DNA from 2 places in the Bacillus pretiosus genome. Region 2 is predicted to be linked to the other one. Evidence: a T-box and tRNA genes for the amino acid it is inferred to sense, from the RefSeq annotation. Region 2 holds a T-box; the other holds one or more tRNA genes.
The links. A T-box is a leader RNA that pairs with one kind of tRNA and senses whether it is charged. The one in region 2 lies ahead of serS (serine--tRNA ligase), so its partner is inferred to be a tRNA-Ser.

Region 1 (8,447 bases), 570 kb from region 2:
CGAACGGCGTTATGTACTATGACTATTCTCCCTACTTGCACAAGTTTTTACCTATTACTGAAAATGGTGACTTTAAAGTTGGTATTACACCTGATTCCTTTAAAACTGAAGGTCCAATGAACACAGGCGTATATATTTTCGATTATGCAACTGCAGGTCCTGACTATCCAAGCGGTGTAAATAACTATTGGTTTATTCCGCAAGGTGCTCAATATGCAAAAGCTAGTTATGATAAAAAAGAATTATATAAAGATGATGAATTCACTGTGACACTAAACGCCAAACATGTGAAACAATTTGTATCTGGAGAATTTAACGTAAAATTCCTAGAGAAGAACTTCAAATTTGCAAATGCGAAATTGAATCCTACTTTTGAAAAACTCCTTTCTGAAAAAGGGGTAACCGCAAAAGTAAATGAGCCGAAACTAGAAGAAGGTTCTGTTACAGTAGGCGGAGCTATCGATGATAAAAACTTCGCCGGATTAGATGGTGACTTCCCGTTCATTGATGTAACTTTCAAGGTAGAAAATGATGAGTTTTATGAAGCAAATGCTCAATTAGATTTACCGGTGTTCGTTTACTGGAAACAAGGTGAATCAGAGCCAAGCAGAATGCGTGTGCTTCAAGATCAAACATTCTCAGTTATGTCTTTAAACTCAAAAGTAGAAGGAAATATTAAACCTGGTGCATTCTTAAATGAACGTGGATATTTAGATGAGAAATTTGATTATACAAAGCTTGGTGTAAAAGTATATGCAACAGATTCTTACCGTCATAAGTTTGAAGGCTCACTTGATAAATACGGTTACTTCAAATTGAATGGACTTCCTGTTAATAAACGTGATTATAACTTATACGTGGAGGTTCCAGGACATTTAACAAGCCGACTAACTACAAAACTAGGTACTGAAAAAGATGGTAAACTACTTGGTCAATATTATTATGCACGACCTGACGAAAACCTTGCTGGCGATGTAAATGCTGATAAAGTAATTGATATGAAAGATGCTGAAATTATCGCTAGCAACTATGGTAAAAAAGGACTATCTGTGAAAGACGGCGACCTTAACAAAGATGGCATTGTCGACGAAAAAGATATTCGTTTCGTTGAAAAGAACTTCTTGAAAAAAGGACCAGATGCATCTAAATCACAAATACCTGTTGAAAAATCAAAAAGCGGTACACTGGCAGATATTTTAAAGAAATTAGGATTAACACCTAAAAAATAATAATAAAGAGCACTCTATATAAAGTAGAGTGCTCTTTTCTATAAACGACCCTTATCCAGCAAAAGGGGTATATTGGGGATATACAAGGGAAACCGGAAAAGGAATTTATATTAAATTATATAAAAACTCAGAGGTAGGAAGCAGTTTCCCGCCTCTGAATTATTTAGCAATTATTATAGTACTGGTGCCATTGTTTCTTTTAATACTTTTACAGAATGAGCGAATTTCGCTTTTTCTTCTTCATTTAGCTCAAGTTCTACGATTTCACGTACACCTTCGCGGTTAATAACAGCTGGAACACCTACGAAAGCATCTTTCTCACCATATTGTCCTTCAAGGTATGCAGATACAGTTAATACGCTGTTCTCGTTGCTTAAGATTGCTTTAGTTACACGAAGTAGTGACATACCGATTCCGTAGTAAGTTGCACCTTTACGCTCGATGATATGGTAAGCTGCATCGCGTACATTTTCGAAGATTTTATCTAAGTCTTCTTGTTTGTACTGCTCGTTGTTAGCTAAGATTGTTTCTAACTTTTGTACACCTACAGTAGCGTGGCTCCATACTGGAAGTTCAGTGTCACCGTGCTCACCAACGATGTAAGCATGAACGTTACGTGGATCTACATCTAAGTAGTCACCTAACATGTAACGGAAACGAGCAGAGTCTAAAGTAGTACCAGAACCGATTACGCGCTCTTTTGGTAAACCAGATTCTTTCCAAGTTACGTAAGTTAAAATATCAACTGGGTTAGTTGCGATTAAGAAGATTCCATCGAACCCGCTATCCATAATGCCGCGAACGATTTGTTTAAAGATCTTTGTATTTTTCTCAACTAAGTCTAAACGAGTTTCACCTGGCTTTTGTGGTAATCCAGCAGTGATAACAACTAGATCTGCATCTTTACAATCTGCATAGCTACCGCTCCAAACTTTTGTTGGTGATGGAGAGAATGGTACCGCATGGCTTAAGTCCATTGCTTCCCCTTCTGCTTTTGCTTCATTAACATCTACTAATACGAATTCTTCAGCTACACCTTGGTTGATCATTGAGTAAGCGTAACTACAACCTACAGCTCCTGTTCCTACTAATACTACACGATTGATACCTTTTTTCATGGTAATTTCCCCTCTCTATTGTTCACATATATTTTTTTATGATTGTTTAAGTAATTAATTAAAATACTAATTTAATGTTGTTTAACTTCTTTACATTCATATTGTAGCACGTATTATTGTGAAAAAGTTCACAAATTATGACCTATTTGTGAACTTTTTCACATAGAGTGTAAAGTTGATGGAATAGGTGTGGAATCCATCTCAATGGAGACGTTTTCTTTAGATTGTGAAAGGGATTTTCTTATGTTTTTGTCGGTAAGTGAAATTATATCAGCGATTTTTTAAATATATGGACCGTAACTCCAAATATATCAGCGATTTTTGCAATATATCGACTTACCGACAAAAACCGACAATGATAACAGCATAACAAACGCCATCCTTTCTGTATATTTCTACAAAAAGAATAGCGTCTTTTGATTATATGGATACAAATTTATCTTAGCTGGACAGCGATGTTTTTTCCATACACGTCAAATTAACATACCGTCACTTATTAACAGTCAATAAACATGTGAACCTAGCAAAGCTCTTTAATTATTGTAGCAACACAGTCGTTTTTAAATCTTCAGCACCTCCATTTTTTAATGTATCATTTAGATCACTAAGATACGTAGGTTCAATTGTTAAGGATTTTGGAGGATTATCCATTGGTGGAAGAGCTAAAACAATATGGTGTCCGTATAGTCCCGTGCTACCAACTTGCAAGCTGACTCCTTCGTAGATTTTTCCTTTATCATCAGTTACGGTATAATCAAGTGCTGGCCAGCTATCATTAGCTTCCATTTCTTTTGGATAATCAAAGGTCAAATCAATCCTCGTTGAAAGTGAAGAAAAGGTTACTTGATTTACTGTTAATGCATATAAATTATCTTTCGTTGATGTTTTTATATTAGGAGTGAATTTATGAATCTCACCTTCAACTTTTGTAAGAGGAAATGCTACGTTCCATATTCCTGTTTGTTCAAATAAATCTTTCCCATGGACGGAAACATCAATTTTATCACCAAATTCACCGTAATTAGCCAGAGTAAATTCATGCTGCTCAATAATGGTGTTTTGTCCTTTTGACTTCTGTGAAGTAGAACCAATTGCAGCTCTGACTTCTTTCCCATTAATGGTTATATAACTAAATCCAGCTTTCTCTTCATTACTTTTGGAAATAGGATTCTCTCCTTTGTATTCCACCGTGACCACTAAACGTCCACCATCGTAAACAGCTTCTTTCACATTCATCGTTAAACCACTATGACTATCTCGTCTCTCAATTGATGTGGCAAGCTCATCCTTTTCAATTTTATCAGAAGCAATATCATTAAATTGTGCATAAATGGAGCCTATAACTGGAACACCCGATAATGTCTTTGCCATGGTAGGAGAAATGAATCCAAAACCTAAGAGAGAAACACATATTCCACAAGCAATAAGACTAGAATACTTAATTGTTTTTTTTCTACGGTACTGATTTTTCTTAGCTTGAAGCATGGCTGTTTTTTCTCTTTGAATTAACCGATCTTCTGGTATAGGAATATCATTGATATGGTGATTAATTTCTTCTTTATTCATAACTATATCCCTCCTTTAAAATGGGGCGTAAGGCTTGCTTTGCTCGATGTAATTGAGATTTTACCGTTCCTTCTGGAGAATTAAGAACCTCAGCAATTTCCTTAATAGATAAATCGTGATAATACCTTAATAAAATAATGGTTTTGTAAGTAGGATCTAAGAAATTAAATGCCTCGGTTAAATCCAGCGATTGCTCTAATTTATTCATGCTCTCTTCTGTACATAAATTAGATAACATTTCATCATTCACAACAAATTGTCTAGAGGACTTTCTTACAAAATCAATGGATTTAAAAACAAGAATTTTAGTAATCCAACTTTGAAATTTCTCCGGCTTTTTTAATTTTCTCAATGAAAGATATGCTTCATAAATTGTTTCTTGGTATATATCCAGTGCATCTTGTTCATTTCTTACATAAGAATAGGCTGTTCGATATAGCTTTGGGCGAACAAAAGTAATAAGTTGTTCAAATGCTTGATCATTTCCTCTTGTTGCTTAGTTTACTAGATAGGCTATGTCCATTTTTATTTCTTCCTCCCTTTACTAATATAGTCGAATGAGAGAATAAAAAGGTTGCAAAAATAAATGCATATATATAAATCTCCTACAACTTATTGCAATAATTACTATCAAGCATTAAAGACACAAAAAACCCATAAAAAAAAGCAGACTATCCAAAGTCCGCTTTTACACAACAAAAAAGAGATAGCAGATTATGCTATCTCTTTTAGTATGACCCGTACGGGATTCGAACCCGTGTTACCGCCGTGAAAGGGCGGTGTCTTAACCACTTGACCAACGGGCCAATTCTGGCAGAGAAGAAGGGATTCGAACCCTCGCACCGCGTTCGCGATCTACTCCCTTAGCAGGGGAGCCCCTTGAGCCACTTGGGTACTTCTCTATAATATGGCTCCGCAGGTAGGACTCGAACCTACGACCGATCGGTTAACAGCCGATAGCTCTACCACTGAGCTACTGCGGAATAATTATGGTGGGCCTAAATGGACTCGAACCATCGACCTCACGCTTATCAGGCGTGCGCTCTAACCAGCTGAGCTATAGGCCCATAATTGAAAAGCGGGTGAAGAGAATCGAACTCTCGACCAGAGCTTGGAAGGCTCTTGTTTTACCACTAAACTACACCCGCATTAAATTGTAAATGGTGAGCCATGAAGGATTCGAACCTTCGACCCTCTGATTAAAAGTCAGATGCTCTACCAACTGAGCTAATGGCTCATTTTGAAAGTGGTGCCGACTAGAGGACTTGAACCCCCAACCTACTGATTACAAGTCAGTTGCTCTACCAGTTGAGCTAAGTCGGCTTGCGACTTCAAAATGGTGGCTCGGGACGGAATCGAACCGCCGACACGAGGATTTTCAGTCCTCTGCTCTACCGACTGAGCTACCGAGCCTTTATGTAAAAAAATGGCGGTCCCGACCGGGGTCGAACCGGCGATCTCCTGCGTGACAGGCAGGCATGTTAACCACTACACCACGGGACCATTTGGTTGCGGGGACAGGATTTGAACCTGCGACCTTCGGGTTATGAGCCCGACGAGCTACCGTGCTGCTCCACCCCGCGATGATAAAATATTTAATTTAGAAAAAATGGAGGAGGTAGAGGGATTCGAACCCCCGCGCGACTCTCGCCGCCTGTCGGTTTTCAAGACCGATCCCTTCAGCCGAACTTGGGTATACCTCCGAGATATAAAGCTTTAGTGGTGGACCTTGTAGGACTCGAACCTACGACCGGACGGTTATGAGCCGTCTGCTCTAACCAGCTGAGCTAAAGGTCCTTTATGGTAGCGGCGGAGGGGATCGAACCCCCGACCTCACGGGTATGAACCGTACGCTCTAGCCAGCTGAGCTACACCGCCATAAAATATATTAAAATAAGTGGAGCCTAGCGGGATCGAACCGCTGACCTCCTGCGTGCAAGGCAGGCGCTCTCCCAGCTGAGCTAAGGCCCCGTGTTTTTGGAAAATCGGGAAGACAGGATTTGAACCTGCGACCCCCTGGTCCCAAACCAGGTGCTCTACCAAGCTGAGCCACTTCCCGTTAATAAAAGCGCGCCCGAGAGGAGTCGAACCCCTAACCTCTTGATCCGTAGTCAAACGCTCTATCCAATTGAGCTACGGGCGCATATGGTGCCGAGGGCGGGGGTCGAACCCGCACGGTGGTCACCCACCGCAGGATTTTAAGTCCTGTGCGTCTGCCTGTTCCGCCACCCCGGCATGTCATATTGAAAATTGGAGCGGAAGACGGGATTCGAACCCGCGACCCCAACCTTGGCAAGGTTGTATTCTACCACTGAACTACTTCCGCAAGACATGTATGAGTTATTTTATTAAAAGTGCGGGTGAAGGGAGTCGAACCCCCACGCCAAAGGCGCTAGATCCTAAGTCTAGTGCGTCTGCCAATTCCGCCACACCCGCATATTAATTATTCAAAGAAAAAATGGGGCGACTGATGGGAATCGAACCCACGAATGCCGGAGCCACAATCCGGTGCGTTAACCACTTCGCCACAACCGCCATGATTTTCTGGTGCCGACTAGAGGACTTGAACCCCCAACCTACTGATTACAAGTCAGTTGCTCTACCAATTGAGCTAAGTCGGCTAAATGGTGGAGGATGACGGGATCGAACCGCCGACCCCCTGCTTGTAAGGCAGGTGCTCTCCCAGCTGAGCTAATCCTCCATTTGCCTGGCAACGTCCTACTCTCACAGGGACAAGGTCCCAACTACCATCGGCGCTAGAGAGCTTAACTTCCGTGTTCGGTATGGGAACGGGTGTGACCTCTCTGCCATCATTACCAGACTATATTCATTTAAGACAAGAATCATTGTAACTTATTTAACTTTTAAAGTCAACAAGTTTTTTATATTCTTTCAAAACTAGATAACATTGCTTCATATTATATGGTTAAGTCCTCGATCTATTAGTATTCGTCAGCTCCACATGTCACCATGCTTCCACCTCGAACCTATCAACCTGATCATCTTTCAGGGATCTTACTAGCTTACGCTATGGGAAATCTCATCTTGAGGGGGGCTTCATGCTTAGATGCTTTCAGCACTTATCCCTTCCGCACATAGCTACCCAGCTATGCCCTTGGCAGAACAACTGGTACACCAGCGGTGCGTCCATCCCGGTCCTCTCGTACTAAGGACAGCTCCTCTCAAATTTCCTACGCCCACGACGGATAGGGACCGAACTGTCTCACGACGTTCTGAACCCAGCTCGCGTACCGCTTTAATGGGCGAACAGCCCAACCCTTGGGACCGACTACAGCCCCAGGATGCGATGAGCCGACATCGAGGTGCCAAACCTCCCCGTCGATGTGGACTCTTGGGGGAGATAAGCCTGTTATCCCCGGGGTAGCTTTTATCCGTTGAGCGATGGCCCTTCCATGCGGAACCACCGGATCACTAAGCCCGACTTTCGTCCCTGCTCGACTTGTAGGTCTCGCAGTCAAGCTCCCTTATGCCTTTGCACTCTACGAATGATTTCCAACCATTCTGAGGGAACCTTTGGGCGCCTCCGTTACACTTTAGGAGGCGACCGCCCCAGTCAAACTGCCCACCTGACACTGTCTCCCGGGTCGATAAGACCCGTAGGTTAGAATTTCAATACAGTCAGGGCGGTATCCCACCAGCGCCTCCACCGAAGCTAGCGCTCCGGTTTCAATGGCTCCCGCCTATCCTGTACAAACTGTACCAAAATTCAATATCAGGCTACAGTAAAGCTCCACGGGGTCTTTCCGTCCTGTCGCGGGTAACCTGCATCTTCACAGGTACTATAATTTCACCGAGTCTCTGGTTGAGACAGTGCCCAAATCGTTACACCTTTCGTGCGGGTCGGAACTTACCCGACAAGGAATTTCGCTACCTTAGGACCGTTATAGTTACGGCCGCCGTTTACTGGGGCTTCAGTTCAGAGCTTCGCTTACGCTAACCCCTCTCCTTAACCTTCCAGCACCGGGCAGGTGTCAGCCCCTATACTTCGCCTTACGGCTTCGCAGAGACCTGTGTTTTTGCTAAACAGTCGCTTGGGCCTATTCACTGCGGCTTTCCGTTAAGAAAGCACCCCTTCTCCCGAAGTTACGGGGTCATTTTGCCGAGTTCCTTAACCAGAGTTCTCTCGCACACCTTAGGATTCTCTCCTCGCCTACCTGTGTCGGTTTGCGGTACAGGCACCTTTTATCTCGCTAGAAGCTTTTCTTGGCAGCGGGGAATCAAAGACTTCGCTCCATAAGGAGCTTCCCCATCACAGCTCAGCCTTCACGATAAGCGGATTTGCCTACTTATCAGCCTAACTGCTTGGACGTGCACAACCAATCGCACGCTTCTTCTATCCTTCTGCGTCCCTCCATTGCTCAAACGATAAAGAGGTGGTACAGGAATATCAACCTGTTGTCCATCGCCTACGCCTGTCGGCCTCGGCTTAGGTCCTGACTAACCCTGAGCGGACGAGCCTTCCTCAGGAAACCTTAGGCATTCGGTGGACGGGATTCTCACCCGTCTTTCGCTA
Region 2 (8,447 bases):
CACTGGAATTTTTGCAAAGATGCATCATGAAAAAGGTACAATGACGGAAACTGATTATGAAACATACAAAGGTTTATTTGACGCTATGGTCATGACTCCTTACTTCCCTCATCCTGATTTATTAATTTACTTAGAAGGTTCTTTCGATGATATTGTTGATCGTATCCAAGAACGCGGACGTCCGATGGAACAACAAACACCAATTGAGTATTGGAAAGAGATGCATGGCCGTTACGAAAACTGGATTAATAACTTTAATGCATGCCCTGTTTTACGATTAAACATTAATGAATACGATATTTTAAAAGATGGTGATTCAATCGAACCAATCATTAAAAAAATTGGCCATTTTTTAAAACAAACACGTAAACTTGTAAAATAAAAAACCCGTGCATACGCACGGGTTTTTCTATTAAATTACTTCTTTTTTGTCGGAGCAATAATTTCACTCTCAGGTTTTCCAGCGTTAATACGCTGACGAACAGTACTTGTACTAATATCGTATGTTTCAGCAATCTCTTTAACAGTCATTTCTTTCCCGTTAATCACTGCTGTTAATACTTTACCTGTACGTTTTGGAGCTGCTTCTTTCTTTACAGCTGCTTTTTCAACTTTTTTTGGCGCCTCTACTTTTGTCGCAGTTTGCTTTACATCACAAGTGCAACCACAAAGTTTACGGAATGTATCATCGCTTATAATGCGTGACACATTTGCACCACTGTTTAAAATTCTATTGTTCTTACAGACAGGACATTGTACATAATATAAAGTTTTTCCATCTAAAGGAAACGTTTGTATAATAAGATCCATGTTGACTCCTTTCATATCTATGAAGATAATCATCGGAATATGAGTGTGTAATAAGGACAAAATCGCCTTACACCATACTTTATGATTGGTTTTAAAATAAAAACTCGTTACGTGTTGGTAACGAGTTCTCCAATCTCCACTTATATGCGCTGTTGTCAATTATATCTGGAGGAGGTAGAGGGATTCGAACCCCCGCGCGACTCTCGCCGCCTGTCGGTTTTCAAGACCGATCCCTTCAGCCAGACTTGGGTATACCTCCATATTGACATCAAATATAATATCAAAAGAAAAACAGTTAGTCAACCCTACTAAAATAAATTATGAGGAAAGGAAAATTTTACTTTTCCTCTCCTACATTATAGTACTGACAACGCTCATAATTACCAATCACTCATACCGATGAATGTTTATAAATTTACTTAATAACTGTTTTTCCTCCCATATAAGGGCGAAGAACTTCTGGAATTATAATTGTACCATCTTCTTGTTGGTAGTTCTCTAAAATAGCTGCCACCGTACGTCCAATTGCAAGACCAGATCCATTTAATGTATGAACATGTTCTGGTTTGCCGTTTGGCTCACGACGGAAACGGATATTTGCACGTCTCGCTTGGAAAGCCTCAAAATTACTACAAGAAGAAATCTCACGATATGTGCCATAGCTTGGAATCCATACTTCGATATCGTATTTCTTCGCTGCTGTAAATCCTAAATCGCCTGTGCACATGCTCATAACGCGATATGGCAACTCTAATAATTGTAACACGCGTTCTGCATCATTTGTTAGTTTTTCTAACTCTTCATAAGAATCTTCTGGTTTTACGAACTTTACAAGCTCTACTTTGTTGAACTGATGCTGACGAATTAAGCCACGTGTATCACGGCCAGCTGAACCTGCTTCAGAACGGAAACAAGAGCTAAATGCAGCATATCGTATAGGCAGTTGCTCTTTATTTAAGATTTCATCACGGTGCATGTTCGTTACAGGTACTTCAGCTGTTGGAATTAAGAAGTAATCTTCACTTTCAATACGGAATGCATCTTCTTCAAATTTCGGAAGTTGTCCTGTTCCTGTCATACTTGCACGGTTTACCATATACGGAGGTAATACTTCTTCGTATCCATGCTCGTCAGTATGAAGATCAAGCATAAAGCTAATTAAAGCACGCTCTAATCTCGCGCCAGCACCTTTATAGAATACGAAGCGGCTTCCTGTTACCTTCCCAGCACGCTCAAAATCTAAAATTCCTAAATCTGTAGCAAGATCCCAATGTGGTTTTGGTTCAAAAGCAAATTCTTTCACTTCTCCCCAATTACGTGCTACTACATTATCATCCTCTGTTTCACCAATTGGAGCAGATTCATGAGGTATATTTGGAATAGATAACATTAATCTTTCTAAATCTTCTTCAACTGTACGAAGTTCATTATCAAGATCTTTTACTTTTTCTCCAACTTCACGCATTTCTAGAATTAGAGCTTCTGCATCTTTCTTTTCACGCTTCAATACAGAGATTTGTTGAGATACTTCGTTACGTTTACTTTTTAATTCCTCTGTTTGAACAAGTAATTCTCTTCTTCTCGTATCCAGCTCTTCAAAACGACCAAAATCAGTTAAATCTTCGCCTCTATGCTGTAACTTTGCTTTTACTTCTTCAAAATTTGTACGTAAAAATTTAATATCAAGCATTATATACTCCTCCTTTTATTTTATAAAACACAAAAAACTCCCGTCCCTATATAAAGGGACGGGAGTTAACCCGCGTTGCCACCCTAGTTGAAAGCATTACCGCTTTCCTCTCAAGTAGAAATAACGGCTCTTCACCGGGAATGTTTACTAATCATAAAGATATTCCACATTCCATTCCAGGATGGATTCACAAACTGTTTCTATCGATTTCCACCAACCATCGACTCTCTATAAGAAACGGCATTTGTTACTACTTCCTATCAACACGCTTATTTTATAAAATTGTTACCATCAATTTACTATAATCTTATACAAGTTGCAAGTTACTTATACAACTTTTTTCATTTTCGCTTCTTTTACCATTTCTACAAAGTATGCTGTCACACGATGATCATCCGTTAATTCTGGATGGAATGAAGCAGCTAAAAACTGATTTTGTTTTACTGCTACCATTCGATCACCATGTGTGGAAAGTACTTCAACATCATCAGCTACATTTACAACATACGGAGCACGAATAAATACACCAATAAATTCTTCTCCTACACCTTTAATTGACAGTGCGGCTTCAAAGCTATCTTTTTGGCGTCCGAACGCATTGCGCTCTACTGTAATATCCATAGCACCAATATGTGCTTCTTCATAGCCAATAAGTGTTTTTGCAAGAAGAATCATACCTGCACATGTACCAAACATTGGTTTACCAGACTTCGCGAATGTACGAAGTGGTTCCATGAAAGCATACTTATCAATAAGACGGCGCATTGTTGTACTTTCACCGCCTGGTAAAATAAGACCATCAATCTCTTCAAGTTGCTCTATACGCTTTACAACAACAGCTTCTGCACCACTTGCTTCAACTGATTTTATATGCTCACGAACTGCACCTTGAAGACCTAGTACACCGATTTTCACCATTTTAAAGTTCTCCTTCAATTACCATCCACGCTCTTGCATACGTTGTTCTGGTAATAACGTTGAAATTTCGATACCTTTCATCGCATTACCTAATCCTTTAGAAAGGCTTGCAATTAGTTCGTAATCCTCATAATGTGTCGTCGCTTCAACGATTGCGCGTGCAAATTTCTCTGGATTCTCTGATTTGAAGATACCAGATCCAACAAATACACCATCTGCACCAAGTTGCATCATTAACGCTGCATCTGCTGGTGTTGCTACACCACCTGCTGCGAAGTTTACAACTGGCAAACGACCAAGGCGTTTAATTTCAAGTAGTACTTCATAAGGAGCACCAGTATTTTTTGCATATGTCATTAACTCATCTTCACGTAGACTTGCAACTTGACGGATTTCTGCATTGACTTGGCGCATATGACGCACTGCCTCTACAATGTTTCCTGTTCCTGGTTCACCTTTTGTACGAAGCATAGATGCACCTTCTGCAATACGACGTGCAGCTTCTCCGATATCACGGCAACCACATACAAACGGAACTGTGTAATCACGTTTATTTAAATGGTATACTTCATCAGCAGGAGTTAATACTTCACTCTCATCGATATAGTCTACCCCTAATGATTCTAATACACGTGCTTCTACAAGATGACCGATACGGCATTTTGCCATAACCGGAATTGAAACAGCGCCCATAACTTCTTCAACGATTGTTGGGTCTGCCATACGAGAAACGCCACCTGCTGCACGAATATCTGCTGGTACACGCTCTAGTGCCATAACAGCAACTGCGCCTGCCTCTTCTGCAATTTTTGCTTGTTCAGCGTTAATTACGTCCATAATAACGCCGCCTTTTTGCATTTCTGCCATTCCACGTTTTACACGTTCTGTCCCTGTTACATTTGTCATGTTACAAAAACCCCCCTAGGTGAATTGCTTTTCCCCGTTAAAGGCGAAAATTAAGAATACTCTTACATTCTACCACTAACTATCAGATGCTTGTCTACTACTTTTTCATAAAGTCGGTATGAAAAATAGGAATAAGAAAAAGCCCCTACAATGAGGAGCTTTTAAAACCAACCTTTTACTGTATCAACAGCACTATTCCATATACCACTAAAGAAAGAACCAATTCCGCGCATAGAGCGAGTAAACCAATTCGCTTCCTCTACTGCAGACGTTGTTACAAGATCTATTTGTAATGACTTACCAGATAAAAATCCAGGATCATTCGCATCTTTTGGTGTGATTACCATTTGGCCAAGTGCAGCTCCCTTTTTAATAGGTGCTTCTTGTCCCTTATTTGCTTCTTTTAATTCTGTTTTATAAACATCTTTACTTCCTTTTGGCACCGGAAGTGAAACAGCTTGTTTTGTTTGAACTGCTACATCTTTATCTTTAGCATTTTCTACTCGTACTGTTTCTTGTCCTTTTACTGAAGAATCTTTTTTATACATTTGCTTCATTTCAAAGTTAGCAAATCCATAATCATATAGCTTCTTTGTTTCATCAAAACGTGCTGTATGAGAACTTGTTTTAATAACTACAGAAATAAAACGCATTCCGTTTCTTTCAACCGTACCAGTGAAGCAATCCCCTGCTTCTGGAGTCGAGCCTGTTTTCAGGCCATCTACGCCATCATATTCTTTCACTAAGCCCTTTAACATCCAGTTCCAGTTCGACATTGCAAACTTCTCTTTTTCTGGACGGAATTCTTTTTTCGGGATTTTTGCTGTATCTAACACTTTTGGATAATCTTTAATTAAATGTTGTGCTAAAGTTGCAACATCCTTTGCAGACATTTTATTTTCTTCATCCGCTGTTGTTCCTTCAGGATGCATTCCCTTTAAATCCTTATTCGTTAAACCTGTAGAATTGACAAATTTATAATTTTTCAACCCTAGTTCTTTCGATTTATCATACATCATTTTTACGAAGTCTACTTCTTTACCTGCAATTGCTTCTGCTAATGCAATTGTTGCACCATTTGCAGAAAAGATTGCCATTGCTTCATATAACTCTTTTACTGTATAAATGCCACCTTTTTCTAATGCAACATTTGATAAAGAAGCATCTTGTGAAACTTTATACGCATATTCAGAAACCTTAATTTTTTGATCCCACTTAAGTTTTCCTTTATCCACTGCTTCATGAACTAAATATTCACTCATCATCTTTGTCATACTAGCAATTGATAATAATTCATCTGCATTCTTTTGATATAAAATTTTCCCAGAATTCGCTTCAACTAAAATTGCTGCACCTGCTTCAATGTTTAAAGCAGCTCCTGTTTCTGCTGATGCATTGCTATATGGTAACAACATACTACAAGCTAGTGTAAGCATTGTTACTAAAGCAATGAATCTTTTGCAAAACATACCTTTCACTTTTGCTACCCCCAATATCTATGTACTCACATAACCGTTATTCTAACATAATCAAAAAAAAATAGACAGAGATATCAAATCTCCGTCTATTTGTATATAAGACATTACAATGAGTAGTTTGGAGCCTCTTTTGTAATTTGTACGTGATGAGGGTGGCTTTCACGTAAACCAGCACCTGACATACGAATGAATTGTGCATTCTCACGTAAGAATTCTAAATTCTGAGCTCCGCAATATCCCATACCGGCACGTAATCCACCAACTAATTGATGAACTGTATCGGCTAAAGGTCCTTTATATGGTACTCGACCTTCAATACCTTCTGGAACAAGTTTTTTATTTCCTTCTTGGAAGTAACGGTCTTTACTTCCTTTTTCCATCGCTCCGACAGAACCCATACCACGATATACTTTAAATTGACGACCTTGATAAATTTCAGTTTCTCCAGGGCTTTCAGCAACACCAGCAAACATACTACCTAGCATAACAACGTGTGCTCCTGCTGCTAAAGCTTTTACCATGTCACCAGAGTACTTAACACCACCATCAGCAATAACTGGAATACCGTGTTTACGAGCTTCTGTTGCACAATCATAAACTGCTGTTAATTGTGGTACACCCACGCCAGCTACAACGCGTGTCGTACAAATAGAGCCTGGTCCAATACCAACTTTAACTACGTTTGCACCTGCTTCAATTAATGCTTTCGTTGCTTCAGCAGTAGCAACATTTCCAGCGATAATATTTAGTGATGGATATTTCGCACGAACTTCTTTCACTTTATCAATAACACCTTGAGAATGTCCATGAGCTGTATCAAGTACGATTGCATCTACGCTAGCTTTTACTAATGCGTCGATACGAAGCATAGCATCAGCCGTTACACCAACCGCTGCTCCAACTAATAAGCGTCCTTGCTTATCCTTCGCAGAATTTGGGAATTCAATTACTTTTTCAATATCTTTTATTGTAATAAGCCCTTGTAATACACCGTTGTTATCAACGAGAGGGAGTTTTTCAATCTTGTACTTTTGTAGGATCTTTTCAGCTTCTTCCAGCGTTGTACCAACTGGAGCTGTAATTAGCTTTTCTTTTGTCATTACGTCGGAAATTTTGATTGAGTAGTCTTGGATAAAACGCATATCACGGTTTGTAATAATACCAACTAATTTTCGCTCGTCTAAATTATTTACAACCGGTACACCTGAGATACGGTATTTTCCCATAAGATGCTCTGCATCATACACTTGATGTTCTGGAGTTAAAAAGAAAGGATCTGAAATAACGCCACTTTCAGAACGTTTTACTTTATCAACTTGCTCCGCTTGTTGTTCAATAGACATGTTTTTATGAATAATTCCTAAACCGCCTTGACGAGCCATTGCAATAGCCATATCAGCTTCTGTTACTGTATCCATTCCTGCACTAATTAACGGGATATTTAACTGTAAGCTTTCAGATAAAACTGTTTTAACACTTACTTCTCTTGGTAGTACATCTGACTTTGCTGGTACAAGTAATACGTCATCAAAAGTCAAACCTTCTTTAACAAATTTAGATTCCCACATAATTGTTCCCCCCATGATACCAGAAATTATTATTAGTAGCTTATCAATTGGTTAAAATACTGTCAAGGACGTATATATATGTTAGAATTTTTAGACAATAAAAGGAGCGTAATATATGCATCAAACACATTGTACTTGGCAGCAATTAAGTTTCTTCTTTTCATCTCAAAATGTACAACGTTATCTTGCCCGTTGCTATGAAAAATCCTCCATACAAGATGCTGAAAAAAAAAGTTTCGAAAATTGTTATCCCTTTATTTATTACTTAGAACACGGGAAAAACTATTATGAATTATATAAGGTAGCCCCCTTTTCGATTCAGCCAATGTTATTGTTTTATGGAATGAGCCAACTTTTTAAAGCCTGCTTACTAACTATTGATCCTAACTATCCAGAATCCACTACTGTTTTAGCTCATGGTGTTACGACTCGTAAACGAAAAAAACAGGGGTATCAATTTTTAGAAGATGAGGTGAAGGTGCAAAAAAATGGATTATTTACTCATATTGCAGAACAGCTGTTTCACATGAAACACTTAGAAGCAGAGAAGTTTAACATGCTAGATCTAATGGGAAATATTCCCGAATTACAAAATTTATTTCGCTATAGTCAAAGGGGGGCCACTTTATATAAAATCGATTCAACAAATACAAATGAACTTTCCTTTTCGGTCAACATACTAGATCGACTCCATATGACTACAGAAAGATTTTCACGTTACATTGAATCAACTTGTAAGCATTTATCCATACAACATGTTCCTGGGAAAACGAGCGGATCGAATCTGCTTTTTACAGCTCCTATCCAGTCGTGGAACCCTATATATAGTACGCCTTTATACTACGAATATCTTGCTGATACTTATTACTTACCAATTCCAATTGACCCGAGAAATCCTAAACCAGTATTACCTGAACTTCTTGTTCATTATTTATTGCTCTACAATTTAAGTATGATTTCTAGATACGAAACAGATTGGTGGTATGATTTACTTGGGAGCTATGGCTCTGAAGATTATCCATTTATTTATCAATTTCTTACTATTTCTGCTCAAAAAATCCCTTACTATATTTCGTC

Region 1: it has a tRNA-Ser gene. The T-box ahead of serS (serine--tRNA ligase) is inferred to sense a tRNA for this amino acid. The anticodon was not compared.

Annotation. Positions count from the first base shown of each region.
Region 1 is NZ_CM129593.1:4,698,892-4,707,338, forward strand. Features, by position in the region: gene ACU8YW_RS24280 (S8 family serine peptidase) at 1-1,229, shown strand, start outside; gene ACU8YW_RS24285 (L-lactate dehydrogenase) at 1,403-2,347, opposite strand; gene ACU8YW_RS24290 (DUF4179 domain-containing protein) at 2,885-3,913, opposite strand; gene ACU8YW_RS24295 (sigma-70 family RNA polymerase sigma factor) at 3,906-4,373, opposite strand; tRNA gene ACU8YW_RS24300 (tRNA-Glu) at 4,648-4,719, opposite strand; tRNA gene ACU8YW_RS24305 (tRNA-Ser) at 4,725-4,815, opposite strand; tRNA gene ACU8YW_RS24310 (tRNA-Asn) at 4,822-4,896, opposite strand; tRNA gene ACU8YW_RS24315 (tRNA-Ile) at 4,904-4,980, opposite strand; tRNA gene ACU8YW_RS24320 (tRNA-Gly) at 4,991-5,061, opposite strand; tRNA gene ACU8YW_RS24325 (tRNA-Lys) at 5,075-5,150, opposite strand; tRNA gene ACU8YW_RS24330 (tRNA-Thr) at 5,161-5,236, opposite strand; tRNA gene ACU8YW_RS24335 (tRNA-Phe) at 5,251-5,326, opposite strand; tRNA gene ACU8YW_RS24340 (tRNA-Asp) at 5,341-5,416, opposite strand; tRNA gene ACU8YW_RS24345 (tRNA-Met) at 5,420-5,496, opposite strand; tRNA gene ACU8YW_RS24350 (tRNA-Ser) at 5,524-5,616, opposite strand; tRNA gene ACU8YW_RS24355 (tRNA-Ile) at 5,634-5,710, opposite strand; tRNA gene ACU8YW_RS24360 (tRNA-Met) at 5,715-5,791, opposite strand; tRNA gene ACU8YW_RS24365 (tRNA-Ala) at 5,812-5,884, opposite strand; tRNA gene ACU8YW_RS24370 (tRNA-Pro) at 5,899-5,972, opposite strand; tRNA gene ACU8YW_RS24375 (tRNA-Arg) at 5,983-6,056, opposite strand; tRNA gene ACU8YW_RS24380 (tRNA-Leu) at 6,060-6,148, opposite strand; tRNA gene ACU8YW_RS24385 (tRNA-Gly) at 6,165-6,239, opposite strand; tRNA gene ACU8YW_RS24390 (tRNA-Leu) at 6,269-6,349, opposite strand; tRNA gene ACU8YW_RS24395 (tRNA-His) at 6,373-6,448, opposite strand; tRNA gene ACU8YW_RS24400 (tRNA-Thr) at 6,459-6,534, opposite strand; tRNA gene ACU8YW_RS24405 (tRNA-Val) at 6,539-6,614, opposite strand; rRNA gene rrf (5S ribosomal RNA) at 6,619-6,734, opposite strand; rRNA gene ACU8YW_RS24415 (23S ribosomal RNA) at 6,836-8,447, opposite strand, start outside.
Region 2 is NZ_CM129593.1:13,988-22,434, reverse strand. Features, by position in the region: gene ACU8YW_RS00100 (deoxynucleoside kinase) at 1-382, shown strand, start outside; gene ACU8YW_RS00095 (sigma factor-like helix-turn-helix DNA-binding protein) at 418-810, opposite strand; tRNA gene ACU8YW_RS00090 (tRNA-Ser) at 977-1,069, opposite strand; gene serS (serine--tRNA ligase) at 1,226-2,500, opposite strand; T-box leader at 2,552-2,773, opposite strand; gene pdxT (pyridoxal 5'-phosphate synthase glutaminase subunit PdxT) at 2,828-3,418, opposite strand; gene pdxS (pyridoxal 5'-phosphate synthase lyase subunit PdxS) at 3,437-4,324, opposite strand; gene dacA (D-alanyl-D-alanine carboxypeptidase DacA) at 4,486-5,793, opposite strand; gene guaB (IMP dehydrogenase) at 5,907-7,370, opposite strand; gene ACU8YW_RS00060 (YaaC family protein) at 7,486-8,447, shown strand, end outside.